DNA from 3 places in the Pseudomonas sp. X10 genome. Region 3 is predicted to be linked to each of the others. Evidence: predicted binding sites of a transcription regulator. Region 3 holds the regulator's gene; each other region holds the start of a gene.

Region 1 (10,326 bases), 1.2 Mb from region 3:
CAGCAGGTCGGCCGGCTCGATCACCAGGGGCAAACCAGAAAAGTCAGTCATCCACAGTCTCCAGGGTGGAACAGAGGGGCGATTGTAGCGCATGGCTCAGGCGTTGCGGTTGCCGAAGGCAGCCAGGGCGCGCTCGATACATTGCACGGTCTTGCCAAAGGCTTGCAGGCTGATGTCGGCCAGTGGCTTGCCATCCTGGTCGGCGATCACGAGCATCAGTACCTGGCCATTCACGGCCACCGAGCGCAGCAGCAGGTGTTGGCTCTTGAACAGGGCGCGCAGCGGCGCGGGCATCAGGTTCGAGAACTGGGTGTGATTCTCCGGCGTCAGGCGCAGTTGCGCGGCTTGGCTCATGAGGCGCTGCAACAGCTTGCTCTCTTCGATGGGCAGGTTTAGCGCCTCGACTTCCTTGGGCAGGCCGGCGCTTTGCTGCGTGCGCAGGCTGTTGTTGCCCTTGTCGAGCATCAGCAGCAGGACCCGTCGCATGCCGCAGGACATCAGGGCTCGCTTGGCATGGGTGCTCAAGTGGATGGTGTTGCCGAACGGGCTGGGGTGGGCCAGCAGTTCGCCGCACAGCTTGCGCCAGGTGCCCAGGTCCTGTGACGACGGGGGTGGCGGTGGCAGCATGTCTGGATGCGGGCGCCGTTGCTGCCATGGCCAGATCAGGGCTTCGGCAGGGTGGTACAGGGCCTCGCCTGCATGCTGGCGGGCACTGGCTGCCGCCTGCTGGTGCACCTGCTGCTGTACGTCGTCCAGGGAGGTTTGCAGGTAGAGGCTGGTCAGCAGTTGCCAGCGCAGCAGATGTGGATGGTCCCAGCCGACCTGGGCTGCCAGGGCCAGGCCGTTGGCCAGCAGTACGGTGTTGGCCGGTTGGTTGAACCAGCGTCGTAACCCGGGCTCCTCATCCAGGCGCTGCTGCTGATGCAGGCTGTTTTGGTCGCGGGCGATGCTCAGGGCTTTGGCCAGTTCTTCGCGCTCGTCCAGCAGCAGCCGGTACCCCTGGGTTACCCACTCTGGCAGACGCCAATATTCGGCCATGGCCCGGCACAGTTGCATGAGGCGCACGCCGAACAGCTCCTGTTCGACCGGCCCGGCTTCTTCGCTTTTGTGAATCACCCGCAGCTCCCACGTGTCGAGCAGCTTCGGATGGGTGACAGCCAGCGGCCAGAGCGGAGCGAGAAACAACAGGCTGCCCCAGTGGATTTCCTGCCACAAGCGTGCCAGGCGGCCGGCGAACAAGCCACTGGCCTGTTGGCTGGCGTGCTGGCTGATCAACTGGAACTGACGCAGGACTGGCGGGATATCCTCGGTCGGCACGGCGGGCAGGCGCCCGAGCAGTTTGCCGGTACGGGCGAGGCCAAGGCGGTTGAGGGCAGTCTCCAGGCTCTCAGCCGGTTCCGCCTGGCTTGCATTGGCCGGGTGGTTGGCTTCGCGCATGACGCTGAGCACCAGCGCGGGGCTGCCTTGCATCAGTTCGGCGATGTCGCGCAGAGACCGTCGACTGTCGTTGATGGCGGTCAGCACACGGTCGTGGCTGGTCTTCGGAACCGGCAAGCGGACGCCATCGAGAAGTTTCACCCAGGCGTCGAGAGTAGGAGGGATCCGAGTAGGGAACTGGGTGTCAAGTGGCATTGTGATATCGGCTCAAACTGGCTTTTCGCTTTGGCTGGCTATAGTCTGGCGCAGTCCTGCCGATAAGTAGAAGAAGAGTTTACACGCTTCCGCCCCCGACCCTGACCACGACTGTAAGTGCTTTGAATCTATGGCTAAAATTATCGGCATCATTGTCGTATTCGCGAGCGTCCTCGGCGGATATGTACTGTCCCACGGTAAAATCGCGGCTCTGATCCAGCCTTTCGAAGTGCTGATCATTGGCGGTGCGGCTTTTGGTGCCTTCCTCCAGGCCAACCCTGGTTACATGACCATGCATGTAATCAAGAAGTCGCTGAAGATGTTCAGCACCCGCTTTACCCATACCTTCTACCTGGAAGTACTAGGCCTGGTCTACGAGATCCTCAACAAGAGCCGCCGCGAAGGCATGATGGCCATCGAGGGCGATATCGAAGACCCCGCGGCCAGCCCGATCTTCGCCAAGTACCCGGCGGTGCTCGGCGATGCCCGCATGACCGCGTTCATCTGTGACTACCTGCGCATCATGTCGACCGGCAACATGGCCCCGCACGAGCTCGAGGGCTTGTTCGACATGGAGTTGCTGAGCCTCAAGGAGGAGCTGGACCACCCTTCTCACGCGGTGAACAGCATCGCCGATGGCATGCCCGGCTTCGGTATCGTCGCGGCGGTACTGGGCATTGTGGTGACCATGGCTTCGCTCGGCGATGGCGACCAGACTTCGATCGGCTTGCACGTAGGCGCGGCACTGGTCGGCACCTTCTTCGGTATCCTGGCGGCCTACGGCTTCTTCGGTCCGTTGGCCCACGCGCTGCGCCACGATGCCAAGGAAGAGCTGAACGTCTACGAGGGGATCAAGGCGTCGCTGGTCGCCTCGGCCTCTGGCATGCCGCCATCGCTGGCTGTCGAGTTCGGGCGCAAGGTGCTCTACCCGGCGCACCGGCCGAGTTTCATGGAGCTGGAACAAGCGGTTCGCGGTCGCTGAGTCATGGAGAACAATCAGCCCATCATCGTCAAACGCGTCAAGCGCTTTGGTGGCGATCATCACAGCGGCTCCTGGAAGATCGCCTTCGCCGACTTCGCCACGGCAATGATGGCGTTCTTCCTGGTGCTCTGGCTGTTGTCCAACGCCACTCCGGAGCAGAAGATCGCCATCGCCGGTTACTTCAAGGACCCGATTGGCTTCTCTGAGAGTGGTACGCCCTACATCATCGACTTGGGCGGTTCGCCCCAGCTCTCGCCGGAAAAGACCATCAACCCTGAGGTGAGGTCCGAGGCGACGCCCGATACCAGCATTCACCTGGGCCAGGACAAGATCGAAAGCATGGCCGAGCAGGTTGAGCGCGAGCGTCTCGAACTGCTGCTGCAAGAGTTGCAGAACAAGGTCGAGGAGAACCCGCAGCTGCAGAAGTTCAAGGACCAGATCCTGTTCGAGATCACCCAGGATGGCTTGCGCATCCAGATCATGGATGCCGAGAACCGGCCGATGTTCGATCTGGGCAGCGCGCGCCTGCAGCCATACTTCGAAGACATCCTGTTGGCCATGGCCGACACCATCAAGGCTGTGCCGAACAAGATCAGCATCAGCGGCCACACCGATGCCAAGCCTTACGCCGGCACCGGCAACTTCGGCAATTGGGAGCTGTCGGCCAACCGTGCCAATGCTGCCCGTCGCGCGCTCGTTGCTGGCGGCTACCCGGACGAGCAGGTAGCGCGGGTGGTCGGCTACGCCTCGTCGTCGCTGTTCGACCGCAAAGATCCATTCAACCCGGTCAACCGGCGGATCGACATTATCGTCCTGACCAAGAAGGCCCAGCGTACTATCGAAGGTGAACAGGCGGAGCCGACCCCTTCGTCGACCGGCAATCCGGGCGCAGTGGAGCCGGCTGTGCCGAAAGCCGAAGACGCGGCGCCAGCCCTGGAGCCGGTGCAGCCTCGCGAGTTGCGGCAGAAGCTGAACATCTTCGAGGAGGGTGTATTGAAGATGGACGACGCCCAGGAGTAAACCGGCTTCCTTGCGGATGCACCGGGCAGGAGGCCTGTTTCGGCCTCCTTGTGGGTATCAGTAACTGTCTTCAGGCAGGCTGGCGATGATCGAGCGGTAACTGTTCATGCGTTGAGGCTGGATGCGGCCATCTTCCAGGGCCATGAGCAGGGCGCAGCCAGGCTCGCGGTCGTGTTTGCAGTCACGGAAGCGGCAGGTCCCGATCAGATCGCGGAACTCGATGAAACCCGCTTCGACATCATCGCGGCTGACATGACCCAGGCCGAACTCACGGATGCCTGGGGAGTCGATCAGCTCACCGCCGCCAGGGAAGTGATAGAGACGGGCAGTGGTGGTGGTGTGGGTACCTTGCCCCGACCATTCGGACAGGTCGCCGACGCGTGTCTGGGCGTCGGGCAGCAGGCTGTTGACCAGCGAAGACTTGCCGACGCCTGACTGGCCGACGAACACGCTGATATGTCCGTCCAGGGCCTCCTGCAGGCGTTGCATGCCATCGCCTTGATGGGCCGAGACCTCCAGCAGGGGGTAGCCCAGTTGCCGGTACACCGCCAGCAGGGCGTTGAGCGCCGGAGCGTTTTGCTCGTTGATCAGGTCGGCCTTGTTCAGCAACAGCAAGGGCCGGATGCCGGCGTGCTCGGCAGCCACCAGATAGCGGTCGATCAGGTTGGCCTGGGGTTCCGGCGCGGGGGCGAAGACGATCACGATCAGGTCGACGTTGGCCGCCACCGGCTTGAGTTGGCCGTGGTTGTTCGGGCGGCATAGCTCGGTACTGCGGGGCATCTGCGCGACGATCACGCCAATGCCCTGGTTGCCTGCACGCCAAACCACGCGGTCGCCGGTGACCAGGGCTGGCAGGTTGGCGCGTAGGTGGCAGCGGAACACCTGGCCGGCGACTTCGCCTTCCTGGGCTTCGACCTCGACCTGCACTCCAAAGTGGGCGATCACCAGGCCCAGTTGTTCTGGCCCCAGGTCTCCACCTTCGAGCTCTTGCAGCACGTGCTGCTCGCGTTTGGCGGCGCGGGCAGCGCGCTCATTCTGGATTTTTTCGATACGCCAGTTCTGGCGGCGATTGAGCTGGCGTTTGGCCATGGAGGTTCCGTGGTGGCGGGGCGATAGAAAACGGCAGGCAGTTTAGCATGTAGGCTAATATGGCGGCTTAGTCGAGGAGCCTACCATGCAGAACCCGCAGAACCTGATCTGGATCGATCTGGAAATGACCGGCCTGGATCCGGACAACGATGTCATCATCGAGATGGCCACCATCGTGACCGACAGCGAGCTGAATACGTTGGCCGAAGGCCCGGTGATCGCCATCCACCACAGCGATGAAGTGCTGTCGCGCATGGACGAGTGGAACACCCGCACCCATGGCGCCTCAGGCCTGACCCAGCGCGTGCGTGAGAGCCGCGTCAGCATGGCCGAGGCCGAGGAGGCCACCCTGAAGTTCCTGGAGCAATGGGTGCCGAAGGGCAAGTCGCCGATCTGCGGCAACAGCATCTGCCAGGACCGCCGCTTTCTCTACCGGCACATGCCGAAGCTGGAAGAGTACTTCCACTACCGCAACCTGGACGTTTCGACCCTCAAAGAGCTAGCCGCGCGCTGGGCGCCGCAGGTTCGCGACAGCTTCAAGAAGGGCGGCACGCATCTGGCACTGGACGATATCCGCGAGTCCATCGCCGAACTGCGCCACTACCGCGAGCACTTCATCAAGGGCTAAGCCGGTAAGCTGCAAGCTGCACGAGGTGTGCGCTGATAGTGGTGGCTTGCCTGGTTGGCTGAGCGACAGCGATCAGCTTGAAGTTTGGAGTCTGTGGCTGAGGGGAGTGCCCCCGGTTAGAATGCGCCCCCCTCTGCACGGATCCGCACCATGTTGTTGATGCTCTACCTCATTGCTATCACCGCCGAAGCCATGACCGGCGCGCTCTCGGCCGGGCGTCGCGGCATGGACTGGTTCGGCGTGGTGCTCATCGCCTGTGTTACCGCCCTGGGGGGCGGGTCGGTGCGCGACGTGCTACTTGGGCACTATCCGCTGACTTGGGTGAAACACCCGGAATACCTGGTGCTGACCAGCTTTGCCGCACTGGTGACCATCTTCATCGCGCCGCTGATGCGCCATCTGCGTTCACTTTTCCTGGTGCTCGATGCCCTGGGGCTCGTGGCCTTCACCTTGATCGGCTGCATGACCGCCCTGGAAATGGGCCAGGGCATGCTGGTGGCGTCCATCAGTGGGGTGATCACGGGCGTGTTCGGCGGCATCCTGCGGGATATCTTCTGCAACGACATTCCCCTGGTGTTCCGCCGTGAACTCTATGCCAGCGTGTCCTTCGCCGCCGCCTGGTTCTACCTGGGGTGCGTGTACTTCGAGTTGCCGGCCGAGCAGGCCATGCTGCTGACTTTGTTCGGCGGTTTCCTGGTGCGGCTGCTGGCGATCCGTTTCCATTGGGAAATGCCGAAGTTCCACTACAACGACGCGCATTGAGGGACGCGATACGTTCCTACAGGGGCGGTGTGTGGGCGCGGGATTGGTGTTGGGCCAACGCCCATTGCACATGTTCGCGTACCAGTTCCGATGGATGGTCCTGGCGGGCGCGCAGGGCTTCCAGGACCGGTATGGTCGACGGTGCATTGCCCAGGCCCACGGCCAGGTTGCGCAACCAGCGTTCATAGCCCGCGCGGCGCAAGGGCGAGCCTTCGGTATTGCTGAGGAAGGTCGCTTCGTCCCACAGGAACAGCTCGGCCAGGTTGGCATTGTCTAGGTTGTGGCGTGGTTTGAAGTCGCCCTCGCTGGTTGGGCGGGCGAAGCGATTCCATGGGCAGACGATCTGGCAATCGTCACAGCCGAACACCCGGTTGCCGATCAGCGGGCGCAGTTCGACGGGGATGGCGTTCTTCAACTCGATAGTCAGGTAAGAAATGCAGCGCCGTGCATCGAGCACGTAAGGGCCGATGAAGGCGCCCGTGGGGCAGATGTCCAGGCAGGCCTGGCAGCGGCCGCAGTGTTCGCTGGCCTGGGCGTCATCCACCGGCAGTGGCAGGTCGACGAACAGTTCGCTGAGGAAGAAGTAGCTGCCAGCCTTGCGGTTGAGCAGCAGGGTGTTCTTGCCGATCCAGCCGAGCCCGGCCTGTTGGGCGATGGCCTTTTCCAGTACTGGCGCGCTGTCGACGAAGGCGCGAAAGCCGAACGGGCCGATAGCCTGTTGTATGCGTTCGGCCAGGTGCTGTACGCGTTTGCGGATCAGTTTGTGATAGTCGCGCCCCAGGGCATAGCGGGACACGTAGGCCTTTTCCGGTTGGGCCAGGCGTTGCGCCATCTGCGTGTCGCCGGGCAGGTAGTCCATGCGTAGCGACACCACGCGCAAGGTTCCGGGCACCAGTTGCTCGGGGTGCGAGCGTTTGCTGCCGTGGGCGCTCATGTACTCCATCTCGCCCTGGTAGCCGGCGTCGAGCCAGCGTTGCAGGTGCTGTTCATGCTCGCCAAGGTCCACTCCGGCGATGCCAACATGGGCAAAACCGAGTTCTCTGCCCCAATCCTTGATGGATTCGGCCAGTGCGGTGAGGTCGAGGGTGGCGGCGGACATGGGAAATAAGGCAATACGGGCTCAGGTGCGTATAATTCTGCCAGACATCGGAGCCTTTGACCCCATGCCCCAGACCAAACACCCCACTAATGCACCACAGTTGCTCAGCAGCGTGAACCTGGCCAGCCTGCCACCGCGCCGGCGGGAAGCGCACAAGGGCGATTTTGGCCATGTGCTGGTCGTCGGTGGTGATCTCGGTACTGGTGGCGCGGTGTTGCTCAGTGCCGAGGCGGCCCTGCGTTGTGGGGCAGGGCTGGTTTCCATGGCCACTCGCCCCGAGCATGTGGGCGCGGCCCTGGCCCGCTTGCCCGAGGTCATGTGCCTGGGCGTGAACTCGGCCAACCAGGTGCTGGGCGTGCTGGAGCGCGCCTCGGTTCTGGTGGCTGGTCCTGGCCTGGGCCAGGCGGCGTGGGGGCGCAGCTTGCTGTCGGCGGTAGCGGATGCCGGTCTGCCGCAGGTCTGGGATGCCGACGCGCTCAACTTGCTGGCGCGTACGCCGCTGGCCCTGCCCAGCGGCAGCATCCTTACCCCGCATCCGGGGGAGGCGGCGCGCTTGCTGGGTGTATCTACCGAGGCGGTGCAGGCCGACCGACCCGGTGCGGCGCGCAAGCTGGCGCGCAAATACGCCAGTGTCTGCGTGCTCAAGGGGGCCGGGACACTGGTCGCCGACCCGGCAGGGCAACTGGCCTTGTGCAGCCGCGGGCACCCGGCAATGGCCGGGGCCGGGTTGGGCGATGTGCTCACCGGCGTGTTGGCCGCGCTGCTGGCGCAAGGGATGCAGGCCTGGCCGGCGGCCTGCCTGGGTGTCTGGCTGCATGCCTGTGCCGGTGAACGGCTGGGCGTGCGTGGGCGCGGCCTCGCGGCCAGTGACCTGATTCCGGTTATTCGCGAATTGTTGGAGGAGCATTCAGCGTGTCAGGTGTAACCCTGTTTCTGGCCGACGAACAGGCCATGATCGATTTCGGTGCGCGCTTGGCGCAGGTTACCGGCGGTCACGGCGTGATCTTTCTCGAAGGCGACCTGGGGGCCGGCAAGACGACCTTGTCGCGCGGCCTGATCCGTGGTTTGGGTCACACCGGGGCGGTGAAGAGCCCGACCTTCACCGTGGTCGAGCCTTATGAGATCGGCGAGGTGCGCGCCTACCATTTCGACCTCTACCGCCTGGTTGATCCGGAGGAGCTCGAGTTCATGGGCATTCGTGACTACTTCGAGGGAGACCCTCTCTGTCTGTTCGAATGGCCCCAAAAAGGAGCGGGCGTTTTGCCAAAGCCCGACCTGACCATTACCATAAGCCCCCAAGCGGGTGGACGCTCGCTGATCCTGTCGCCGCAGGGCTCGCGCGGCGAAGCCTGGTGTGCCGCTCTGGCCGTCGAATTCAAACAGTAAATGGGGATAGGTATGCGCATACGCGCGTTGGTCGCTGTCGTTGGACTGCTGCTGACAACAGTGACCGTTGACGCTCTGGCCGTCACGCAAGTCAAGAGCATGCGTCTATGGCGTGCCCCGGACAACACGCGGCTGGTCTTCGACCTGTCCGGTCCTGTGCAGCACAGCGTGTTCACCCTGACCGCGCCGGATCGCCTGGTCATCGACATCAATGGTGCGACCCTGGCTGCTCCATTGACCGTCTCCACCAGCAATACTCCGATCAGCAACGTGCGTTCGGCCCAGCGCACCGCCACCGACCTGCGCGTGGTGGTCGACCTGAAGAAGTCCGTCACGCCCAAGAGCTTCACCCTGACGCCCAATGCCCAATACGGCAACCGCTTGGTGGTCGATCTCTATGACCAGGAAGCCGATGCCGTTGCCGCCACCGCGCCAGCGACGCCAACAACGCCTGCTACCGCGCCCGCCGTACCGGTGACGCCAAGCCAGCCCGCCATCAAGCTGACGCCGGTGCCCAATGGCAAGCGTGACATCGTCGTTGCGATCGATGCTGGCCATGGCGGTGAAGACCCTGGTGCTTCGGGCGCGCGCGGCCAGCATGAAAAAGACGTGGTGCTGAAGATCGCCAAGGAGCTGCAACGCCAGATCAACACCGACAAAGGCTTCCGTGCGGAACTGACCCGTACCGGCGATTACTTCATCCCGCTGCGCAAGCGCACCGAGATCGCCCGTAAGAAGGGCGCCGACTTGTTCATTTCCATTCACGCCGATGCTGCGCCGTCCAAGGCTGCTTTCGGGGCTTCGGTGTTCGCTCTTTCCGACCGCGGAGCCACTTCCGAGACCGCGCGCTGGCTGGCTGACAGCGAAAACCGCTCCGACCTGATCGGCGGCGCCGGCAATGTCAGTCTCGATGACAAGGACCGCATGCTCGCTGGCGTACTGCTCGACCTGTCGATGACCGCGACCCTGAGCTCGAGCCTGGACGTCGGGCAAAAGGTACTGGGCAACCTGGGCCGGATCACTCCATTGCATAAGCGCCGCGTCGAACAGGCGGGGTTCATGGTGTTGAAGTCGCCGGACATTCCCTCGATCCTCGTGGAAACCGGGTTCATCTCCAACGCCAATGAAGCGGCCAAGCTGGCCACCACCAGCCACCAGCAGGCCTTGGCGCGTTCGATCCACAGCGGCGTGCGCCAGTTCTTCCAGCAGAACCCGCCGCCGGGCACCTACATCGCCTGGTTGCGCGACAATGGCAAGATCGCTCAGGGGCCGCGTGAGCACACCGTGCGTCCGGGCGAGACACTGGCCATGATTGCCGTGCGCTACCAGGTCAGCGTGGCCAGCCTGCGCTCGACCAACAAGCTCAAGAGCGATGAGCTGAAGATCGGCCAGCATCTGGATATACCCAGTACTGCCTTGGCGGCCCAGCAATGAGTGGTGGTAGCCGCATCGAGCTGCTCAGCCCGCGGCTGGCCAACCAGATCGCCGCTGGCGAGGTGGTCGAGCGTCCGGCGTCGGTGATCAAGGAACTGCTGGAGAACAGCCTGGACTCCGGTGCCCGGCGCATCGACGTCGAAGTCGAGCAGGGTGGGGTCAAGCTGCTGCGGGTGCGTGATGACGGCAGTGGTATCGCCGCCGATGACCTGCCGCTGGCGTTGGCCCGCCATGCCACCAGCAAGATACGTGAACTGGAAGACCTCGAAGGCGTGTTGAGCCTCGGTTTCCGGG
Region 2 (10,326 bases), 2.6 Mb from region 3:
TGACCACAATGCACGCCTGCTCGGAGTGCACGTATTGGAGCACCAGGAAACTCCCGGACTGGGTGCCCAGGTGGCTGACCCAGCAAGCCATTGGCTGCAACAGTTCATCGGCCGTGACCGCCGGACCACCGCCGAATCGGCCTGGGCGCTGAAACGCGATCAAGGCGACTTCGATCAGTTGGCCAGCGCCACCGTCACTTCGAGGGCCGTGATCAGCGCGGTGCAGGACGCTCTGCGCTACTTCGACGAACAACGCCAGACGCTGCTGGGGGAGGATGCGCATGAGTAGGTTCTGGTTGATAGGCATCGCCCTGGCGCCCCTGCTCGGAGCCACCCGCACACTGCTCCAGGCTGGAACCATCGCAGTGCTCAGTGTTCTGGCCGTGGCTCTGCATCAGGCAGGCATGCTACTTCTGCGACGTCCCTTGCAAGGCCTGCCCTACCTGTTGGCCAGCGCACTGCTGGCTTGTACCCTGGCGACTTGCCTGTACTTGGGGCTGCGCGCCATCGCCCTGCCATTGGCCTTGGCGCTCGGCTTCTACCCTGCGCTGATCAGCCTGCACTGCCTGACGCTGGACACCTTGCTACCAGATGAAGCGCGTTGGCGTGCCCTGGCCGCTCACCTGGGCGCCTTCGTTGTCCTGTGCCTGGCCCTGGGCGCATGCCGTCAATGGCTAGCCAACGTGGCGGGGCTGCATCTGGCCAGCCTGGCGCCAGGCGCGCTCTTGCTGCTGGGCCTGCTGCTGGCCTTGTACAATCGACTCCGTCCGGGGCCCGCCCCCACACGTCGTCAAGGAAACCTGTGACCCCATGAATGCCGCCAAACGCCTGGAAATCTTTCGCAGGCTGCATGAAGACAATCCCGACCCCAAGACCGAACTGGCCTACACCACCCCTTTCGAACTGCTGATTGCCGTCATTCTCTCGGCACAAGCGACTGACGTAGGGGTCAACAAGGCCACCGCCCGCCTGTTTCCAGTTGCCAACACTCCGGAGGCCATCTACGCCCTGGGCGTCGAAGGACTCAGCGAATACATCAAGACTATTGGCCTGTACAACAGCAAGGCCAAGAATGTCATTGAAACTTGCCGCCTGTTGATCGAACAACATGGCAGTGAGGTCCCTCAGACCCGTGAGGCCCTGGAAGCCCTGCCTGGCGTTGGCCGCAAGACTGCCAACGTCGTGCTCAACACGGCCTTCCGGCAACTGACCATGGCAGTGGACACTCATATTTTTCGGGTCAGCAATCGCACAGGCATCGCCCCAGGCAAGAACGTACTGGAAGTGGAAAAGAAGCTGCTCAAGTTCGTCCCCAAGGACTACCTGCTCGATGCGCACCACTGGCTGATCCTGCATGGCCGCTACGTCTGCCAGGCGCGCAAGCCACGTTGCGGCAGTTGCCGTATCGAGGACCTGTGCGAATACAAGATGAAGACCTCCGACGATTGAGGTAATAGGGAAAAAACCTACAATTCGATTGAAAAAATCTTTTTTACCCGCTCAGAGTTTCTCGCTATAAGGTGCGCCAATGGCCCTCTTGGCGTGGAGTGACTCATGAGCACCGATAAAGAAGAGCTGGTAATCGACGATGACTACAACAGTACGGAAGACGATGCGGAGCCTCAGGTAGAACTGGCAAAGACCAATCTGAGCAAACGCCGTACTATCGATAACCTTCTGGAAGAGCGACGCCTGCAGAAACAGTTGGCCGATTACGATTACGACCTGTAGCCGCTAAACCTGGTTTGAAAGCCTCCATTACGGAGGCTTTTTCGTGACAGTTGCCCTGTCTTTGAGACCATTGCCGCTTCGAGTACCGGCAAGCATTCAGACCAGCCCATGCCGCTGGGCGAGTTCGATCAGGTCCACCAGGGAACGGGCATTGAGTTTGAGCAGAAGTCGCGCCTTGTACGTGCTGACTGTCTTGTTGCTGAGGAACATGCCTTCGGCGATTTCCTTGTTGCTCTTACCCCGGGCCAACTGCTGCAGAACCATCATCTCCCGGCCGGAGAGACGCTCCACCATATCCGCCTCGCTGGCCCCGCCCATGCTCGAGCGGGTCTTGTGCAGCGCCTGGTTGGGAAAGTAACTGTAGCCGGACAGCACCGCCTTGATGGCGCTGAGCAGTTCGGTAAGGTCCTGCTGCTTACAGACATAACCGGCGGCCCCCGCCTGCATGCAGCGCATCGAAAAGTGGCCCGCTGCCTGGGAAGTCAATACCAGCACCTTCGACATGACGCTGTTGGCCGCCAAGCGGGCGATGACCTCCAGGCCGTCAAGCTTGGGAATGCCGATATCCAGTATGACGATGTCCGGGAGAAACTCCCGCGCAAGTTGCAGCGCATCCACACCATTGTCCGTCTCCGCCACGACTTCGTAGCCATGCCGCTCCATCAGCATGCGGACAGCCAGGCGAATGACCGGATGATCATCCACGATCAGCACTTTATTCATGGGATATCCATTTTCTCGTTGTTCTATTTCTAAAATCGCACGATAGCCTAGTAAAACACGACAATGCGCGGCGACTCTCCATACACTTACAAGCAGGGATGAGTACTACAGATTTCGCGGAAAACCCCTACACATCGCATCATTTCGCAACAGTTGCCAGAAGCCCCCTCATGGATTAACTGGCAAGCAAAACTAGCATCACCGGAAAACTTCCCCATACCGCTGCATTCAATATGAGTTGAGAGAATTTTCCCAAAATACAAAGTCAACATCGGAAAATAGCAACATGCCCAAGGGGGGCTCATTTCCTCGACGAAACTGCGTACAGTGCTTCTAACTCCGACGGCATGCTAAAGGTTGGCAACCTACCAACAGACAGCCAAGCCCATGAGCCGAACAGACCCCATCAGTCCGCTGACCATCATTGCCATCTTCGCCGGTATCATCGAAGCCTCCGCGCTGGCTTCACTACCGTTTCTGAGCGAAAGAAGCCAGTCCATCTATACATGGTTTCTCGTGGCTTTCCCGTTCTTCCTGACGGTACTTTTTTTCCTGACGCTGAACTTCAACTACAGGTCTTTATACTCACCCTCGGAAGAAAAGAGCGCCGCTGAACTTTCTCCCGCCCCTGCTGAGTCACAGGAAGACTCAATTGGCGCACAACCTCCGGCCATCACGAACGGCGCAGATATAGCAACACAACAGGCAGGTCCGCCTTCTCCCCGGACTTCCAGCGTCTTGAACAGTTCCGTTGTTGGGGACGTCATGATCCTCACCGTGTCAGGGACTGATGCGAGAAAGGTGATTGCTGCGCATATATTGCGTACCGCGGTTCAAGAACATCGCAAGGAACGCCACTGGGTGATAAACAATCTTGACAGTCAGACGCGTATTACCCTCAGCGTACGCCCCTTGCCGACTGCGCCTGAAAAGGTCGGCGCATGATCAAAGTGAAGCCAATGGCAAGGCAAAAAAGGTTCTTCACAGGTTGCAGGGGGAGTCAGTGGGATTGCGCGATGACCACCAGATGCATGCCTTGAGTCCTATGGCGCTCTTGGAACCCCGCTCGGGATCTAAAGAACAACAAAGAACCCAAGGCATGCACCCGCTAGCCATAAAAAAACCCGGCACGCCGGTAATGCTGTTCACTTAAGACATCTGTCGTATGGTTTGGGGCCGCTGCGCCCCCATCGCGACACAAGGCCCCACTTGCCATCTGTGGGAGCGGCCTTGTGTCGCGATGGGCTGCGTAGCAGCCCCACCTGAAGACACTCAAGCTTAAGCGAACAGCGTTACCGGCATGCCGGGTTTTTCGTCACCAAGCGCCAACCTCAGAGCAGCGAACGGCCCTTGTTGGCAGCAATGCGCATGCGCAGCGCATTGAGCTTGATGAAACCAGCAGCATCTTCCTGATTATAGGCGCCGCCATCTTCCTCGAAGGTCGCGATGTTGGCATCGAACAGGGAGTCGTCCGACTTGCGGCCAACGACGATGACGTTGCCCTTGTACAGCTTCAGGCGCACCACGCCGTTCACGTTGGCCTGCGAAGCGTCGATCATCTGCTGCAGCATCAGGCGCTCTGGGCTCCACCAGTAACCGGTGTAGATCAGGCTGGCATACTTCGGCATCAGCTCATCCTTCAGGTGAGCGACTTCGCGGTCCAGGGTGATCGACTCGATGGCACGGTGGGCCTTGAGCATGATGGTGCCGCCAGGCGTCTCGTAGCAGCCACGGGACTTCATGCCCACATAGCGGTTCTCGACGATGTCCAGACGACCGATGCCATTCTCGCCGCCGATGCGGTTGAGAGTGGCCAGCACGGTGGCCGGAGTCATCTCGACACCGTCGATGGCGCTGATGTCACCGTTGCGGTAGGTCAGCTCGATGTAGGTCGGCTTGTCGGGGGCGTTCTCTGGCGAAACGCTCCAGCGCCACATGTCTTCCTCGTGCTCGGTCCAGGTATCTTCCAGGACACCGCCTTCGTAGGAGATGTGCAGCAGGTTGGCATCCATCGAGTACGGCGACTTCTTCTTGCCGTGACGTTCGATCGGGATACCGTGCTTTTCGGCATAGTCCATCAGCTTCTCGCGGGACAGCAGGTCCCACTCGCGCCAGGGTGCGATGACCTTGACGCCAGGCTTGAGCGCATAGGCGCCCAGCTCGAAACGCACCTGGTCGTTACCTTTGCCGGTAGCGCCATGGGAAATGGCATCAGCACCGGTTTCGTTGGCGATTTCGATCAGGCGTTTGGCGATCAGCGGACGGGCGATGGAGGTACCCAGCAGGTACTCGCCTTCGTAGACGGTGTTGGCGCGGAACATCGGGAAGACGAAATCACGCACGAACTCTTCGCGCAGGTCGTCGATGTAGATTTCTTTCACGCCCAGGGCCTGGGCCTTGGCGCGGGCCGGTTCGACCTCTTCGCCCTGACCCAGGTCAGCGGTGAAGGTCACCACTTCGCAGTTGTAGGTGTCCTGCAGCCATTTGAGAATCACCGAAGTATCAAGGCCGCCGGAATACGCCAGTACGACCTTTTTTACGTCCGCCATGCCATCACTCCACGGGGTTGTACGGAAAGCCGTTGATTGTACCGGCCTTCCCGCGGAATTTACAGTGGGGCGACAGCTTGTGATGACAAAGCGACAAGAACTGTCGAGAGCGCGACCACTGGTCGCGCTCAGGATCCTACTGGCGTGGCCGGATCCGTCGGCGCCGCAGCCGGGGCGCCGGAAACACTGGTGGCCGGTGTGTCCGCAGGCTTGTCAGGCGCGTTCTCCAGCGGCTTTGCGACCGGAGCCAAGCGCTCCAGCTGGATACTCACCCGGCGGTTGCGCGCCCGATTCGCGGCGCTGCTGTTCTTGACCAGCGGGTAGCGTTCGCCATGAAAGCGAACGGTGAATTGCTCTTCGGGCACACCACGGGCCTTGAGGTACTCCATGACAGCCAACGCGCGGCGGCGCGACAAGTCGCGGTTGGCCAGGCGATTGCCGCTGTTATCGGAGTGACCGTCAAGTTCGATGTGATTGACCGTGGGATCAGCCTTCAGGTAGTCGAGAATCACGTCAAGGCGCGCCTTCGCAGCGCTGTCCAGCTCGATCCCCCCGCCGGGAAAACCCACCTGGGCCTGGCGGACCTGGTCATAATTCATCGGCAACAGTTTGCTGACACACGTTTGATAATCGCTATAGGCTTTATTGAAGCTCACCGGCAACACCCGGACCTCCATCACCCGGCCACCCTCACCCGTGTAGTTGCGGACCACGGTGCTGCGACCGTCGAGCAAACCGTTGATCAGGCGGCTGGCCTGCCCTTGGGATGAAGTGAAAAGAACGCCACTGCGCGCCATACGCACCGCGCCCAGGTTGATGTCACCCCGCCCCGGTTGCCATGGCGCCGCTGCCGCCAGCAAGGTGGCAGAACCCGCACCCAACGCATTGCCGGGCGAGCGCAGCTGGAAAATCGCCTGTTCGCCAGCCCGACGCACAAACTCGCCGCTGCCGAAATCAGCGATAGGCTGGGTCAAGCGGCACTCGAATTGGTCGCCCTCCACCTTCCACTCGATGTTCTCCATGCGAGTCTGGAAAGTCAGTGCCATGGCCGGCAGGCTGGCAAACACACTGAACAGGGCTAGGTAACGCTGGCGCACGGGCGGCTCCACAGATTTTCCACGGCATACCTGCACGCTATCGGTCCGCTCCGGCAAAACTTGATAGCCAGTGCTCGCCCTTGGCTTTTCCGGTAGCATTCACCCTGAGTTCGACCCGCCTGGAATCCCCAATGTCCGATCGCCTGACCCTCCTGCGTCCCGATGACTGGCACATCCATCTTCGCGATGGAGCTGTTCTGCCACATACTGTCGGCGACGTGGCGCGCACCTTTGCCCGCGCCATCATCATGCCCAACCTGGTCCCGCCAGTGCGTAACGCTGCCGAGGCTGGCGCCTACCGTGAGCGTATCCTGGCCGCACGCCCGGCTGGCAGCCGCTTCGAGCCGCTGATGGTGCTCTACCTCACCGACCGCACCCGCCCCGAGGACATCCACGCGGCGAAGGCCACGGGGTTCGTCCACGCTGCCAAACTGTACCCGGCCGGCGCCACCACCAACTCCGACTCCGGCGTGACCAGCATCGACAATATCTTCCCGGTGCTCGAAGCCCTGGCCGAGGCCGGCATGCCCCTGCTGGTGCACGGTGAAGTGACACGCGGTGAAGTCGACGTGTTCGACCGCGAGAAGCTGTTCATCGACGAGCACCTGAGCCGTGTGGTCGAGCGCTTCCCGACCCTCAAGGTCGTGTTCGAGCACATCACCACCGCCGATGCCGCGCAGTTCGTCAAGGAAGCACCGAGCAACGTCGGCGCGACCATCACTGCCCAGCACCTGCTGTACAACCGCAACCACATGCTGGTCGGCGGTATCCGTCCGCACTTCTACTGCCTGCCGATCCTCAAGCGCAACACCCACCAGGTGGCGTTGCTGGACGCCGCCACCAGCGGCAGCAGCAAGTTCTTCCTCGGCACCGACTCGGCACCCCACGCCCGCCACGCCAAGGAAGCCGCCTGCGGTTGTGCCGGCTGCTATACCGCCTATGCCGCTATCGAGCTGTACGCGGAGGCTTTCGAGCAACGTAACGCCCTGGACAAGCTGGAAGGTTTCGCCAGCCTGCACGGCCCGGCCTTCTATGGCCTGCCAGCAAACACCGACACCATCACCCTGGTCCGCGACGAATGGACTGCCCCCGACAGCCTGCCCTTCGGTGAGCAGACCGTCGTTCCGCTGCGCGCCGGTGAAAAGCTGCGCTGGCGCCTGCTGGAGGACAATGCGTGAGCGAAGATCGCTTTGATGACGACCAGGACGGTCAGGTTAGCGGCCCACGTCACCCGATGGCCGAACGCTTTCGCGGTTACCTGCCAGTGGTGGTGGATGTCGAGACCGGCGGCTTCAACAGCGCCACCGACGCCCTGCTGGAAATTGCCGCGGTCACCATCGGCATGGACGAGAAAGGCTTCCTGTTCCCGGAGCACACCTACTTCTATCGGGTAGAGCCGTTCGAAGGCGCCAATATCGAACCGGCAGCGCTGGAGTTCACCGGTATCAAGCTGGATCACCCGCTGCGCATGGCAGTAAGCGAGGAAACGGCACTGACCGACATTTTCCGTGGCGTACGCAAGGCGCTGAAAGCCAATGGCTGCAAGCGGGCGATCCTGGTCGGGCACAACAGCAGCTTCGACCTGGGATTCCTCAATGCTGCGGTGGCGCGCAACGACATCAAGCGCAACCCGTTCCATCCTTTCTCCAGCTTCGACACAGCTACCCTGGCCGGCTTGGCCTATGGCCAGACCGTGCTTGCTCGGGCCTGCCAGAGCGCCGATATCGACTTCGATGGCCGAGAGGCGCATTCGGCACGCTACGACACCGAGAAAACCGCTGAACTGTTCTGCGGCATCGTCAACCGCTGGAAAGAAATGGGCGGCTGGCGTGACTTCAACGACTAAGTTGCAAATTTCAAACCTGTCTAGTCCTGAAGCTTGAAGCTAAAAAAACCGGCCTGATCAAGGCCGGTTTTTTTTCACGCATTGGCGCTTACAGCTTGCCAGCGTTCTCGCTCAGGTAAGCAGCAACGCCTTCTGGCGAAGCGGTCATACCTTTGTCGCCTTTCTTCCAATTGGCAGGGCAGACTTCGCCGTGCTCTTCGTGGAATTGCAGGGCATCGACCAGACGCAGCAGTTCGTCCATGTTACGGCCCAGTGGCAGGTCGTTGACGATCTGCGAGCGGACAACGCCGTTCTTGTCGATCAGGAAGGCGCCACGGAAAGCTACGCCGCCTTCGGACTCGACGTCATAGGCCTTGCAGATCTCGTGGGAGATGTCGGCTGCCAGGGTGTACTTGACCTGGCCGATGCCGCCCTTGTCGACCGGGGTGTTACGCCAGGCGTTGTGGGTGAAGTGCGAGTCGATCGAAACGCCGATCACTTCAACATCGCGAGCTTGGAACTCAGGGATGCGGTTGTCCAGGGCGATCAGCTCGGACGGGCAGACGAAGGTGAAGTCCAGTGGGTAGAAGAACACCAGGCCATACTTGCCCTTGATGGCCGAGGCCAGGTTGAAGCTGTCGACGATCTCGCCATTGCCCAGTACAGCGGCGACGGTGAAATCCGGGGCTTGTTTGCCTACGAGCACACTCATTCGATATCTCCTGATAATGGTGAAAATGGACTGCCCGAGCGGGATGGTCCGCTCGGAATCACACAAAGGCCGGCCATCATACACCGCTTGACGTGACACGCCGAATTCAACCGCCGGTCGCTCAAGGACAGGGCTTAGGGAAAGAGTTTTGACAAGCATTCTCATTACCATTAAGCTCCAAACCATCAAGCCGTAACCAGCGATGGTCTGACTCTTATGTATGTGTGTCTTTGTGTTGGTGTAACCGACGGACAGATCCGCGATGCGATCTATGAAGGATGCTGCAGTTACAAGGAAGTCCGAGCCGCCACCAATGTCGGCACCCAGTGTGGCAAATGTGCCTGCCTGGCCAAGCAGGTGGTGCGTGAAACCCTCACTGATCTGCAGGTCAGCCAAGCCGCCCTGCCCTATCCCGCAGAATTTACTGCGGCATAAAACCCTGAATTCGAAGAACCGGACCTAGTGTCCGGTTTTTTTATGCCTGCAATTCAAGAAGTTAGGCTTAAAACGCGGTTCACAAACATTCTTATTCCGATTAATTTTCACTTAATATTCAATAACTTAGGTTTGACAGCAACAGTTGTCAGGCTCAAACTCCTGCTTATAGGCACACTTCTACAAGGGCAGGACCCCATCATGAAAGGCGACGTAAGCGTCATCCAGCATCTCAACAAGATCCTCGGAAACGAGCTGGTCGCGATCAACCAGTACTTCCTGCACGCGCGCATGTACGAAGATTGGGGCCTGGATAAGCTCGGCAAGCACGAGTACAAAGAATCCATCGACGAGATGAAACACGCTGACAAACTGATCAAGCGTATTCTCTTCCTCGAGGGTATCCCCAACGTCCAGGACCTGGGCAAGCTGCTGATCGGCGAGCACACCCGGGAAATGCTCGAATGCGACCTGAAGATCGAACAAAAGGGCCTGGTCGACCTCAAGGCCGCTATTGCTCACTGCGAAACCGTGGGCGACTTCGGCAGCCGTGAGCTGCTCGAGGACATCCTCGAGTCAGAAGAAGAACATATCGACTGGCTGGAAACCCAACTGGGTCTGATCGACAAGGTCGGCCTGGAGAACTACCTGCAATCGCAGATGAGCGAATAACCTTTCGCCAACAAAAAGCCCCGCAATCGCGGGGCTTTTTGTTGGCGCGTGCCACCGGGCCAGCGAACTGGCCCGGCGAACGGAATCAGGCTTCGGAAGCCTTGGCGGCCGCTTCCTTGATCAGGGTCTGCAGTTCACCCTTCTCGAACATCTCCAGCATGATGTCGCTGCCACCGACCAGTTCACCGCCGACCCACAGTTGCGGGAAAGTCGGCCAGTTGGCGTACTTGGGCAGGTTGGCGCGGATTTCCGGGTTCTGCAGGATGTCGACGTAAGCGAACTTCTCGCCGCAACCCATTACAGCTTGCGCAGCACGCGCCGAGAAACCGCACTGCGGGGCATTCGGCGAGCCTTTCATGTAAAGCAGAATGGTGTTGTTGGCAATCTGCTCTTTGATTGTTTCGATGATATCCATGGAGCACCTCGGCTGAACTTTCCGACGATCGTCGGCACGGTGAGGCATTGTATCGGAAAGCCGAGCAGCGTGCTCGGCCTTGCCGATCCTCAGGCCGCCACCACCTCCACCGGCACACCGTTCAACGCAGCGTTGCCCGACACTGCGTCGCGCCGGTGCTCGTCGGT
Region 3 (10,326 bases):
CGAAATCAAATACGCCGCGCCGCGTAACGCTTGAGCATGCTCGGTACGTCGAGGATCAGCGCGATGCGGCCGTCGCCGGTGATGGTGGCGCCAGACATGCCCGGGGTGCCCTGGAGCATCTTGCCCAGCGGCTTGATCACCACCTCTTCCTGGCCCACCAGTTGGTCGACCACGAAGCCGATGCGCTGGGTGCCGACCGAGAGGATCACCACATGGCCTTCGCGCTGCTCCTCATGCTTGGCGGAGCTGACCAGCCAACGCTTGAGATAGAACAGCGGCAGAGCCTTGTCGCGCACGATCACCACTTCCTGGCCGTCGACCACGTTGGTGCGCGACAGGTCCAGGTGGAAGATCTCGTTGACGTTGACCAGCGGGAAGGCGAAGGCCTGGTTGCCAAGCATGACCATCAAGGTCGGCATGATCGCCAGGGTCAGCGGCACCTTGATGACGATCTTCGAGCCCTGGCCCTTGGCCGAGTAGATGTTGATCGAGCCGTTGAGCTGGGAGATCTTGGTCTTGACCACGTCCATGCCGACACCACGGCCAGACACGTCGGAAATCTCGGTCTTGGTCGAGAAGCCCGGCGCGAAGATCAGGTTGTAGCAGTCCGATTCGCTCAGGCGGTCAGCGGCGTCCTTGTCCATCAGGCCCTTCTCCACCGCTTTGGCACGCAGCACGTTGGGGTCCATGCCCTTGCCGTCGTCAGAGATCGACAGGAGGATGTGATCGCCTTCCTGCTCGGCCGAAAGCACCACCTTGCCGCCACGCGCCTTGCCGGCGGCTTCACGCTCTTCCGGCATCTCGATGCCATGGTCGACGGCATTGCGCACCAGGTGCACCAGCGGGTCGGCCAGGGCCTCGACCAGGTTCTTGTCCAAGTCGGTTTCTTCACCGACCAGTTCCAGGTTGATCTCTTTCTTCAACTGGCGAGCCAGGTCGCGAACCAAGCGTGGGAAGCGCCCGAAAACTTTCTTGATCGGTTGCATGCGGGTCTTCATGACCGCGGTCTGCAGGTCAGCGGTGACCACATCCAGGTTGGAGACCGCCTTGGACATGGCCTCGTCGGCGCTGTTCAAGCCCAGGCGCACCAGGCGGTTACGCACCAGCACCAGTTCGCCGACCATGTTCATGATCTCGTCCAGGCGCGCCGTATCGACCCGCACCGTGGTTTCCGCTTCACTGATCGTATGCTTGTCGACCGCTGGCGCAGCAGCGCGCGCAGCGGCGGCAGGTTTGGCGGCGGCGGCCGGGGATGGCTTCGGCACTGGCGCCGGGGTCGGCTTGCCCTGGGCCTGGGTTTCAGGCTTGGCAGCCACGGCGCTAGCGGTGGTTAGCGAGCCAGCCGTGGTTTCGGAGAACTTGCCCTTGCCGTGGATCTGGTCCAGCAGGGCTTCGAATTCATATTCGGTGATGTGGTCGTCAGCCGCTTCGGTCGTGCCCGTCTCGCTCACAGCAACACTGGCGGCAGTTGGCAAGGCGTCGGCGGCGAAGGTGCCCTTACCATGCAACTGGTCAAGCAGCGCCTCGAACTCGTCGTCAGTGATCTCATCGCTGGCAGGTGCTGCTGCCTCGGCGCCACTGTCGGCGACCTCCGGCGCGAACTGTCCCTTGCCGTGCAACTGGTCGAGCAACGCCTCGAACTCGGCGTCGGTGATCTCCTCACCGCCCGCCTCACCAACCGCTTCAGCCTGCGCCTGCTCGGCGGCCTCAGCCTCGGCCTTGACCGCATCGAGGGAGTCGAGCAGTTGTTCGAACTCGGTGTCGGTGATGTCCGCCGCAGCCGCTGGCGCTTCGGCCACCGGCTGCGGCGCAACCTCGGCTGGTGCGGCGGCAGGCTCGGCCAGGCGCGACAGGGCGGCCAACAACTCGGGCGTCGCCGGGGTAACCTCGTTGCGTTCGCGTACCTGGCCGAACATGCCGTTGACGGCGTCCAGCGCTTCGAGAACCACGTCCATCAATTCCGCATCAACGCGCCGCTCGCCCTTGCGCAGGACGTCGAACACGTTCTCGGCGATGTGGCAGCACTCCACCAGCTCATTGAGCTGAAGGAAGCCGGCGCCCCCTTTTACAGTGTGAAAACCGCGAAAGATCGCATTGAGCAGGTCGGCATCATCGGGCCGGCTTTCCAGCTCGACCAGTTGCTCGGACAGTTGCTCAAGAATTTCGCCGGCTTCTACCAGGAAATCCTGCAGGATTTCTTCATCGGCGCCGAAGCTCATTAAACGTGCTCCCTAAAAACCCAGGCTGGACAGCAGATCATCGACATCGTCCTGACCGGACACGACGTCTTCACGCTTATCGGCATGAATCTGCGGACCTTCACCCCGAGTCGGATATTTTTCTTGATCTTTTTCAGCTCGCAGTTGCTGGTGGTCATGTTCGATACCGGCAAAACGGTCGACCTGGCTGGCCATCAGCACCAGCTTGAGCAGATTGCTTTCCACTTCGGTGACCAGGTGGGTCACGCGCTTGATCACCTGGCCGGTCAGGTCCTGATAGTCCTGGGCAAGCAGGATATCGTTGAGGTGGCCAGCGACCTTGCGGCTCCCCTCTTCACTGCGCGTCAGGAAACTGTCGACGCGCTTGGCCAGCTCGCGAAACTCCGAGGCCGCCACTTCGCGGCGCATGAAGCGCTGCCAGTCGACACTCAGGGCCTTGGCCTCCGCCGCCAGGTCATTGAGCACCGGCGTGCTTTCCTCGACCAGGTCCATGGTGCGGTTGGCCGCGCCTTCGGTCAGCGTGACCACATAGGACAGGCGCTCGGTGGCATCGGTGATCTGCGACACTTCCTCGGCCTGCGGCATGCGCGGGTCGATCTGAAAGCTGACGATGGCGCTGTGCAGCTCACGGGTGAGCTTGCCGACTTCGTGGTACAGGCCGCGGTCGCGGGTCTGGTTCAACTGATGGATCAGCTGCACCGCCTCGCCGAACCGTCCCCGCTCGAGGCTCTCGACCAGTTCCTGGGCGTGTTTCTTCAGGGTCGCTTCGAACTCCCCCAAAGACGAATGTATTGGCTCCATGGCGCCCCCTTGACGGACTCAGCCGTTGACGCGTTCGAAGATCTTCTCGATCTTTTCTTTGAGCACCTGAGCGGTGAAAGGCTTGACCACGTAGCCATTGACCCCTGCCTGGGCCGCTTCGATGATCTGGTCGCGCTTGGCTTCGGCGGTGACCATCAGTACTGGCAGGTGCTTGAGGCGCTCATCGGCGCGCACCTTGCGCAGCAAGTCGATACCGGACATGCCCGGCATGTTCCAGTCGGTCACCAGGAAATCGAAATGGCCGCTTTCGAGCATCGGCAGCGCGGTGGTGCCGTCATCAGCCTCCTGGGTATTGGTGAAGCCCAGGTCGCGCAGCAGGTTCTTGATGATCCGCCGCATCGTCGAGAAGTCATCAACGATGAGGATTTTCATGTCTTTGTTCAATTAGATAGACCTCCAAGCAGTCTTAAACACGCTCAGCGCTGAGCGTGCACTTCAATCAATTCGGCACTACGTAGGCAACGACTGCAATGAGCCTTGGGTCAGCGCGCCCGCCATTCCCCCAGGCGGCTGCGCAACCGCGCCGCACACTGGCTGTGCAGCTGGCTGACACGCGACTCGCTGACCCCCAGGACCTCACCGATTTCCTTGAGGTTCAGCTCTTCGTCGTAGTACAGCGCCAGGACCAGACGCTCGCGTTCCGGCAGGTTGGCGATCGCATCAGCCAGGGCGGCTTGGAAGCGTTCGTCCTCCAGGTCGCGCGACGGCTCGGGCTGGGCACTGGCGCCATCCTCGTGCAGGCCTTCGTGCTCGCCGTCCTGCAACAGGTCGTCGAAACTGAACAAACGGCTGCCCAAGGTATCGTTCAAGATCCCGTAGTAATCATCGAGACTCAATTGGAGTTCGGCAGCAACCTCGTGATCTTTAGCGTCACGGCCGGTTTTTGCTTCAACTGCACGGATCGCGTCGCTGACCATGCGGGTATTGCGGTGTACCGAACGCGGCGCCCAATCACCCTTGCGCACCTCATCGAGCATGGCGCCACGGATGCGGATGCCGGCATAGGTCTCGAAACTGGCGCCTTTGCTGGCATCGTACTTGTTGGCGACTTCCAGCAGGCCGATCATGCCGGCCTGGATCAGGTCTTCGACCTGCACGCTGGCTGGCAGGCGTGCCAACAGGTGATAGGCGATGCGCTTGACCAGCGGGGCGTAACGCTCGACCAGGTCGTACTGCGCGTCACGCGAGGCCTTGCTGTACATCTGGAAACCGCTTGCATTCATAGGACGGGACCCGCGCTAGTGGGCTGCACCAGGCGCTCGACGAAGAACTCCAGGTGCCCACGCGGGTTGGCAGGCAACGGCCAGCTATCGACCTTCTGGGCGATGGCCTTGAAGGCCAGCGCGCACTTGGAACGAGGGAAGGCTTCGTAGACGGCACGCTGCTTCTGCACGGCCTTGCGAACACATTCGTCGTAGGGCACGGCGCCGACGTATTGTAGGGCGACGTCGAGGAAGCGGTCCGTGACCTTGGTCAACTTGGCGAACAGATTGCGCCCTTCCTGCGGGCTCTGGGCCATGTTCGCCAGGACGCGAAAACGGTTCATGCCGTAATCACGGTTGAGCAGTTTGATCAGCGCGTAGGCGTCAGTGATCGACGTAGGCTCGTCGCACACCACCAGCAGCACTTCCTGGGCGGCGCGGACAAAGCTGACCACCGAGTCACCGATACCTGCAGCGGTGTCGATGACCAGCACGTCGAGGTTGTCACCGATCTCGCTGAAGGCCTGGATCAGGCCAGCATGCTGGGCCGGCGCCAAGTGCACCATGCTCTGGGTACCGGAGGCGGCCGGCACGACGCGCACCCCACCTGGGCCCTGCAGCAGCACATCGCGCAGCTCGCAGCGCCCTTCGATGACGTCGGCCAGGGTGTGCTTGGGCGTCAGCCCGAGCAACACGTCGACGTTGGCCAGGCCAAGATCGGCGTCCAGCAGCATGACGCGGCGGCCAAGGTCAGCCAGCGCCAATGACAGATTCACTGAAACGTTAGTCTTGCCGACGCCACCTTTGCCACCGGTTACGGCGATCACCTGTACGGGATGCATGCTACCCATATTTGTTCTTTACCTTGTCTTGCTTAGACCCAGGCCACATTGAGGGGCTGTGCTGTCAACGCCGGAGCCAAACCGGGCAACCCCTTCATGCAGATATTTTGCAACAGTATCATCCTCAACCCACGCGTTTGCCCGGATTGTGGTAGAGATCAGCGAACATATCGGCCATCGCCTCTTCGCTGGGCTCGTCCTGCAACTGAACACTGACCGCACGACTGACCAATTGGTGCCGCCGCGGCAGGTGCAAATCATCAGGAATGCGGGGCCCATCGGTCAGATAGGCCACCGGCAACTCATGACTGATGGCCAGGCTCAGCACTTCGCCGAGGCAGGCCGTTTCATCGAGCTTGGTCAGGATGCAACCGGCCAGGCCACAGCGTTTGTAGCTATGGTAGGCGGCGGTCAGCACCTGCTTCTGGCTGGTGGTTGCCAGCACCAGGTAGTTCTTGGCGGCAATGCCGCGTCCGGCAAGGGTTTCCAATTGCATGCGCAGGGCCGGATCGCTGGCCTGCAGGCCAGCGGTGTCGATCAGGATCACCCGCTTGCGCAGCAACGGCTCCAGCGCCTGGGCCAGGGACTGGCCGGGGTCGACATGGGTCACCGAGACATTGAGGATCCTGCCCAGGGTCCTCAACTGCTCCTGGGCGCCGATACGGAAGCTGTCCATGCTCACCAGCGCGAGGTTCTGCGCGCCGTACTTGAGCACATAGCGAGCGGCCAGCTTGGCCAGGGTGGTGGTCTTGCCCATACCGGCAGGGCCAACCATGGCGATGACCCCGCCCTCCTCGATCGGCTCGACTTGCGGCACGTCGATCATCCGCGCCAGGTGCGCCAAGAGCATGCGCCAGGCCTGGCGCGGTTCTTCGATCCTCGCGGTCAGGTCAAGCAGCTCCCGCGACAGCGGGCCAGACAGGCCGATGCGTTGCAAGCGTCGCCAGAGGTTGGCCTGCTGCGGCTTGTTGCCTTGCAGCTGGCTCCAAGCCAGGGAGCCGAGCTGCACTTCCAACAGTTCGCGCAGGCCCGAGAGCTCCGAACGCATGGCGTCGAACAGGCGCGGGTCGACCGCTGCGGGTGCTGGCCGGGCCGGGGCAGCCGGCTCATCGGCGTGCGGCTCGACCAGCGGCTCAGAGGCGGTCAGCGGCAACCCGGCAAACAGCTGCCGGTTGCCTTCGTCACTTTCGTTGCGGCTGCTCAACTCGGCCTGGGCGGTGGCGATGCGCGACTGGGTCTTGCGCAACTCGTCTTCCAGTTCGACGTTGGGCACCCGTGGCGACAAGGCGGACAGCTTGTAGTCCAGCGCAGCCGTCAGCTCGACACCGCCGGCGATCCGCCGGTTGCCAATGATCGCGGCATCGGAGCCGAGCTCATCACGGACCAGCTTCATGGCCTGACGCATATCGGCGGCGAAAAAACGCTTAACTTGCATATCCCACTACCTCAGCCGTTGGGGCCCACGGTGGCAACGATAGTCACTTGCTTGTTGTCCGGTATTTCCTGGTACGCCAAAACATGCAAGTTCGGCACCGCCAGACGGCCGAAACGCGACAGCATCGCGCGGATCGGCCCTGCGACCAGAAGGATCGCCGGCTGCGCCTGCATCTCCTGGCGTTGAGCCGCTTCGATCAATGAACGCTGCAGCTTCTCGGCCATGCTCGGCTCAAGAAGCACACCGTCTTCTTGGCCTTGCCCAGCCCTTTGCAGACTATTGAGCAAAATCTGTTCCAACCTTGGCTCGAGGGTAATGACAGGCAGCTCGGACTCAACGCCGACAATGCTTTGCACGATAGCTCGACACAATCCAACACGCACTGCCGCAACCAATGCGGCGGTATCTTGACTCTTGCCCGCGTTGTTGGCGATCGCCTCGGCGATACTGCGGATGTCGCGTACTGGCACTTGCTCGGCAAGCAATGCCTGCAGCACCTTGAGCAGGCCCGACAAGGAAATGACACCCGGCACCAACTCCTCGGCCAGCTTCGGAGAGGCCTTGGCCAGCACCTGCAACAGTTGCTGGACTTCCTCGTGGCCGATCAGCTCATGGCAGTGCTTGTAGAGGATCTGGTTCAGGTGGGTGGCGACCACGGTACTGGCATCCACCACCGTGTAGCCCAGCGACTGCGCCTGACTGCGCTGGCCGACGTCGATCCACACCGCTTCCAGGCCAAACGCCGGGTCGCGCGCGGCGATACCGTTGAGCGTGCCGAACACCTGACCCGGGTTGATCGCCAGTTCGCGGTCCGGATAGATTTCCGCCTCGGCCAGGATCACCCCCATCAGCGTCAAGCGATAAGCGCTGGGTGCCAGGTCGAGGTTGTCGCGGATGTGCACGGTGGGCATGAGGAAGCCCAGGTCCTGGGAGAGCTTCTTGCGCACCCCCTTGATCCGCGCCAGCAACTGCCCGCCCTGGTTGCGGTCGACCAGCGGAATCAGACGGTAGCCGACCTCCAGGCCGATCATGTCGATCGGCGTCACATCGTCCCAGCCCAGCTCCTTGGTCTCCAGGGCACGTTGGGGCGATGGCAGCAGGTCTTGCTCGCGCTGCGCCTCCTCCTGTGCCTTGACCTTGACCTGTTGCTGCTTGCGCCAGACCAGGTAAGCACCGCCAGCGGCGATCAGGCCAAGGCTGAGAAAGGCGATATGCGGCATGCCCGGCACCAGGCCGATGACCACCATCAAACCTGCGGACACCGCCAGCGCCTTGGGCGAATCGAACATCTGCCGATTGATCTGCTTGCCCATGTCCTCGGAGCCCGAGGCCCGGGTGACCATGATCGCCGCAGCGGTGGACAGCAGCAGCGAGGGCAACTGCGCCACCAAACCGTCACCGATGGTCAGCAAGGCGTAGACCTTGCCCGCTTCGCTGAACGGCATGCCATGTTGCAGCATGCCGATCAGCATGCCGCCGATCAGGTTGATGAAGAGGATCAGCAGGCCAGCGATGGCATCACCGCGAACGAACTTGCTGGCACCGTCCATCGAACCGTAGAACTCGGCCTCCTGGGCCACCTCGGCGCGACGCGACTTAGCCTGGGCCTGATCGATCAGGCCGGCGTTGAGGTCGGCGTCGATGGCCATCTGCTTGCCGGGCATGGCGTCGAGAGTGAAGCGCGCACTCACCTCGGAGATCCGGCCAGCGCCCTTGGTGACCACGACGAAGTTGATGATCATCAGGATGGAGAAAACCACCGCACCGACGACGTAGTTGCCGCCGATCACCACCTCACCGAAGGCCTGGATCACCTTGCCCGCCGCCTGGTGGCCCTCATGGCCGTGGAGCATCACCACCCGCGTCGACGCCACGTTCAGCGCAAGACGCAACAAGGTCGCCACCAGCAGGATGGTCGGGAACGCGGCAAAGTCCAACGGACGCAGGGCGTACACGCAAACCAGCAGGACCACGATCGACAGCGCGATGTTGAAGGTGAAGAACACATCGAGCAGGAACGGCGGCACCGGCAACATCATCATTGCCAACATCACCAGCAACAACAGCGGCACGCCGAGATTGCCCCGCCCCAGACCTGCCAGGTTGGTTCGGGCGCTGTTGATTAACTGAGTGCGATCCACCGCGAGTCCTCTTGAAGCAAAACTTTGACGCCTGGGTGGCGCCTGGCGCTGGCTCTGCAAGAAGCTTTCCAACTTTTACAAGCGGCAAGTAGAAGCGGATCGCGCACCAATGTCAGTCTGCGTTGCCGGTACCGATGCATCGCGGGCAAGCCCGCTCCTACAAGTCCAGCGTGGGCGCTTGCTCTGTGTGGCTGTCAGGTATCGCGGCGCAGGTCCGGGGGGATCGGCAGGTCGTCCTTGAGCGGCTCCGGCGCTTTGCCCTTACCGGCCCGGTGCTGGCGGATCTGGAACACGTAGGCCAACACCTGCGCCACCGCCAGGTACAGCCCAGCCGGAATCTCCTGCTCGAGCTCGGTGGAGTAGTAGATCGCCCGCGCCAGGGCTGGCGACTCAAGGATCTGCACCTTGTGCTCGACCCCGATCTCGCGAATCTTCAAGGCAATGAAATCGGTGCCCTTGGCCAACAGCAAGGGCGCCGCCCCGCCCTTCTCCGGGTCGTACTTGAGCGCCACGGCATAGTGGGTCGGGTTGGTGATGATCACGTCGGCTTCAGGGACCGCCGCCATCATCCGCCGCTGCGAGATTTCGCGCTGCAACTGGCGGATACGCTGCTTGACCTCAGGCTTGCCTTCGATGTCCTTGTATTCGTCGCGCACTTCCTGCTTGGTCATCTTCAGCTTCTTGTGCGCCTGCCAGAGCTGGAACGGTACGTCCACCGCCGCGATCAGCAGCAACCCGGCGGCCATCCACAATGCGCTCCAGCCAACCAACTGGACGCTATGGATGATCGCCTGTTCCAACGGCTCGTTGGCGATCGCCAGTAACGCGTCGCGGTCGGACGAAAGCACCACCAAGGCCACCAGCAGGATGACGAAGAACTTGGCCAGGGCCTTGAGCAATTCGGTCAGGGCATGCAGAGAGAACATGCGCTTGATCCCGGACAACGGGTTCAGGCGGCTGAACTTCGGTTGCAGCAGGCTGCCGGAAAACAGGAAGCCGCCAAGGGCGACCGGCCCGATGATCGAGGCCAGCAACAGCACCACCAGCACCGGCTGGGTCGCCCACAGCGCCATCTTGCCCGAGGCGAGCAGGAACATGCCCATGGAGCGCTCGTCGATCAGCACTTCGCGCGACAGGCTGAAGTTGATGCGCATCAACTCCATCAAGGTCTCGGCCAGCGCGCCGCCGAATGCCAGCAGCCCGCCGGCGCCAGCCAGGGTCACCGCCACGGTGTTGAGCTCCTTGGAACGGGCGATCTCCCCCTTCTCGCGCGCATCCTTCTTGCGCTTGTCGGTGGGTTCTTCTGTCTTGTCCTGACCGCTTTCGCTCTCTGCCATGCTCAGGACGCCCGCGCCAGTTCACGCAGCCATTGCAGCGCCTGGCTGGCCAATGCCTGGTAGTGGGGAAGGATATCGGCCAGCACCACCCAAAAGATGCCCATGCCGAGCACCAGGGTCAGCGGAAAGCCGATGGAAAAGATGTTCAGTTGCGGCGCGGCGCGGGTCATCACGCCGAAGGCGATGTTGACCACCAGCAATGCCGTGATCGCCGGCAACACCAGCAGCAACGCGGCGCCCATCACCCAGCCCAGGCGCCCGGCCAACTCCCAGAAGTGATTGACCATCAGCCCACCCCCGACTGGCAAGGTGGTGAAGCTTTCGATCA

What was found. Region 3 encodes FliA, which starts transcription of late flagellar genes. Its sites were predicted from a motif close to CTAAAGTTTNNNNNNNNNNNGCCGNTAA; they were not measured.
Region 1: motA (flagellar motor stator protein MotA) is a predicted target of FliA. The motif match lies at 1,671-1,698, and genes of this name have one in related genera.
Region 2: ACYU03_RS06160 (flagellar protein MotY) is a predicted target of FliA. The motif match lies at 6,138-6,165, and genes of this name have one in related genera.

The regions. Positions count from the first base shown of each region.
Region 1 is NZ_CM142677.1:5,157,188-5,167,513, reverse strand. Features, by position in the region: gene ACYU03_RS23530 (rhodanese-like domain-containing protein) at 1-51, opposite strand, end outside; gene ACYU03_RS23525 (HDOD domain-containing protein) at 97-1,632, opposite strand; gene motA (flagellar motor stator protein MotA) at 1,763-2,614, shown strand; gene motB (flagellar motor protein MotB) at 2,618-3,634, shown strand; gene rsgA (small ribosomal subunit biogenesis GTPase RsgA) at 3,692-4,723, opposite strand; gene orn (oligoribonuclease) at 4,809-5,351, shown strand; gene ACYU03_RS23500 (trimeric intracellular cation channel family protein) at 5,502-6,113, shown strand; gene queG (tRNA epoxyqueuosine(34) reductase QueG) at 6,130-7,212, opposite strand; gene ACYU03_RS23490 (NAD(P)H-hydrate dehydratase) at 7,277-8,137, shown strand; gene tsaE (tRNA (adenosine(37)-N6)-threonylcarbamoyltransferase complex ATPase subunit type 1 TsaE) at 8,125-8,598, shown strand; gene ACYU03_RS23480 (N-acetylmuramoyl-L-alanine amidase) at 8,599-10,032, shown strand; gene mutL (DNA mismatch repair endonuclease MutL) at 10,029-10,326, shown strand, end outside.
Region 2 is NZ_CM142677.1:1,319,577-1,329,902, reverse strand. Features, by position in the region: gene ACYU03_RS06195 (RnfABCDGE type electron transport complex subunit G) at 1-289, shown strand, start outside; gene ACYU03_RS06190 (NADH:quinone oxidoreductase) at 282-806, shown strand; gene nth (endonuclease III) at 811-1,449, shown strand; gene ACYU03_RS06180 (PA3496 family putative envelope integrity protein) at 1,555-1,731, shown strand; gene ACYU03_RS06175 (response regulator) at 1,828-2,454, opposite strand; gene ACYU03_RS06170 (hypothetical protein) at 2,842-3,399, shown strand; gene ACYU03_RS06165 (argininosuccinate synthase) at 3,786-5,003, opposite strand; gene ACYU03_RS06160 (flagellar protein MotY) at 5,132-6,100, opposite strand; gene pyrC (dihydroorotase) at 6,232-7,278, shown strand; gene rnt (ribonuclease T) at 7,275-7,946, shown strand; gene ACYU03_RS06145 (peroxiredoxin C) at 8,035-8,637, opposite strand; gene ACYU03_RS06140 (bacterioferritin-associated ferredoxin) at 8,854-9,072, shown strand; gene bfr (bacterioferritin) at 9,274-9,744, shown strand; gene grxD (Grx4 family monothiol glutaredoxin) at 9,830-10,159, opposite strand; gene ACYU03_RS06125 (molybdopterin-dependent oxidoreductase) at 10,249-10,326, opposite strand, start outside.
Region 3 is NZ_CM142677.1:3,955,700-3,966,025, forward strand. Features, by position in the region: gene ACYU03_RS17900 (chemotaxis protein CheA) at 6-2,219, opposite strand; gene ACYU03_RS17905 (protein phosphatase CheZ) at 2,232-3,020, opposite strand; gene ACYU03_RS17910 (chemotaxis response regulator CheY) at 3,039-3,413, opposite strand; gene fliA (RNA polymerase sigma factor FliA) at 3,524-4,264, opposite strand; gene fleN (flagellar synthesis regulator FleN) at 4,261-5,094, opposite strand; gene flhF (flagellar biosynthesis protein FlhF) at 5,210-6,520, opposite strand; gene flhA (flagellar biosynthesis protein FlhA) at 6,532-8,661, opposite strand; gene flhB (flagellar biosynthesis protein FlhB) at 8,856-9,998, opposite strand; gene fliR (flagellar biosynthetic protein FliR) at 10,001-10,326, opposite strand, start outside.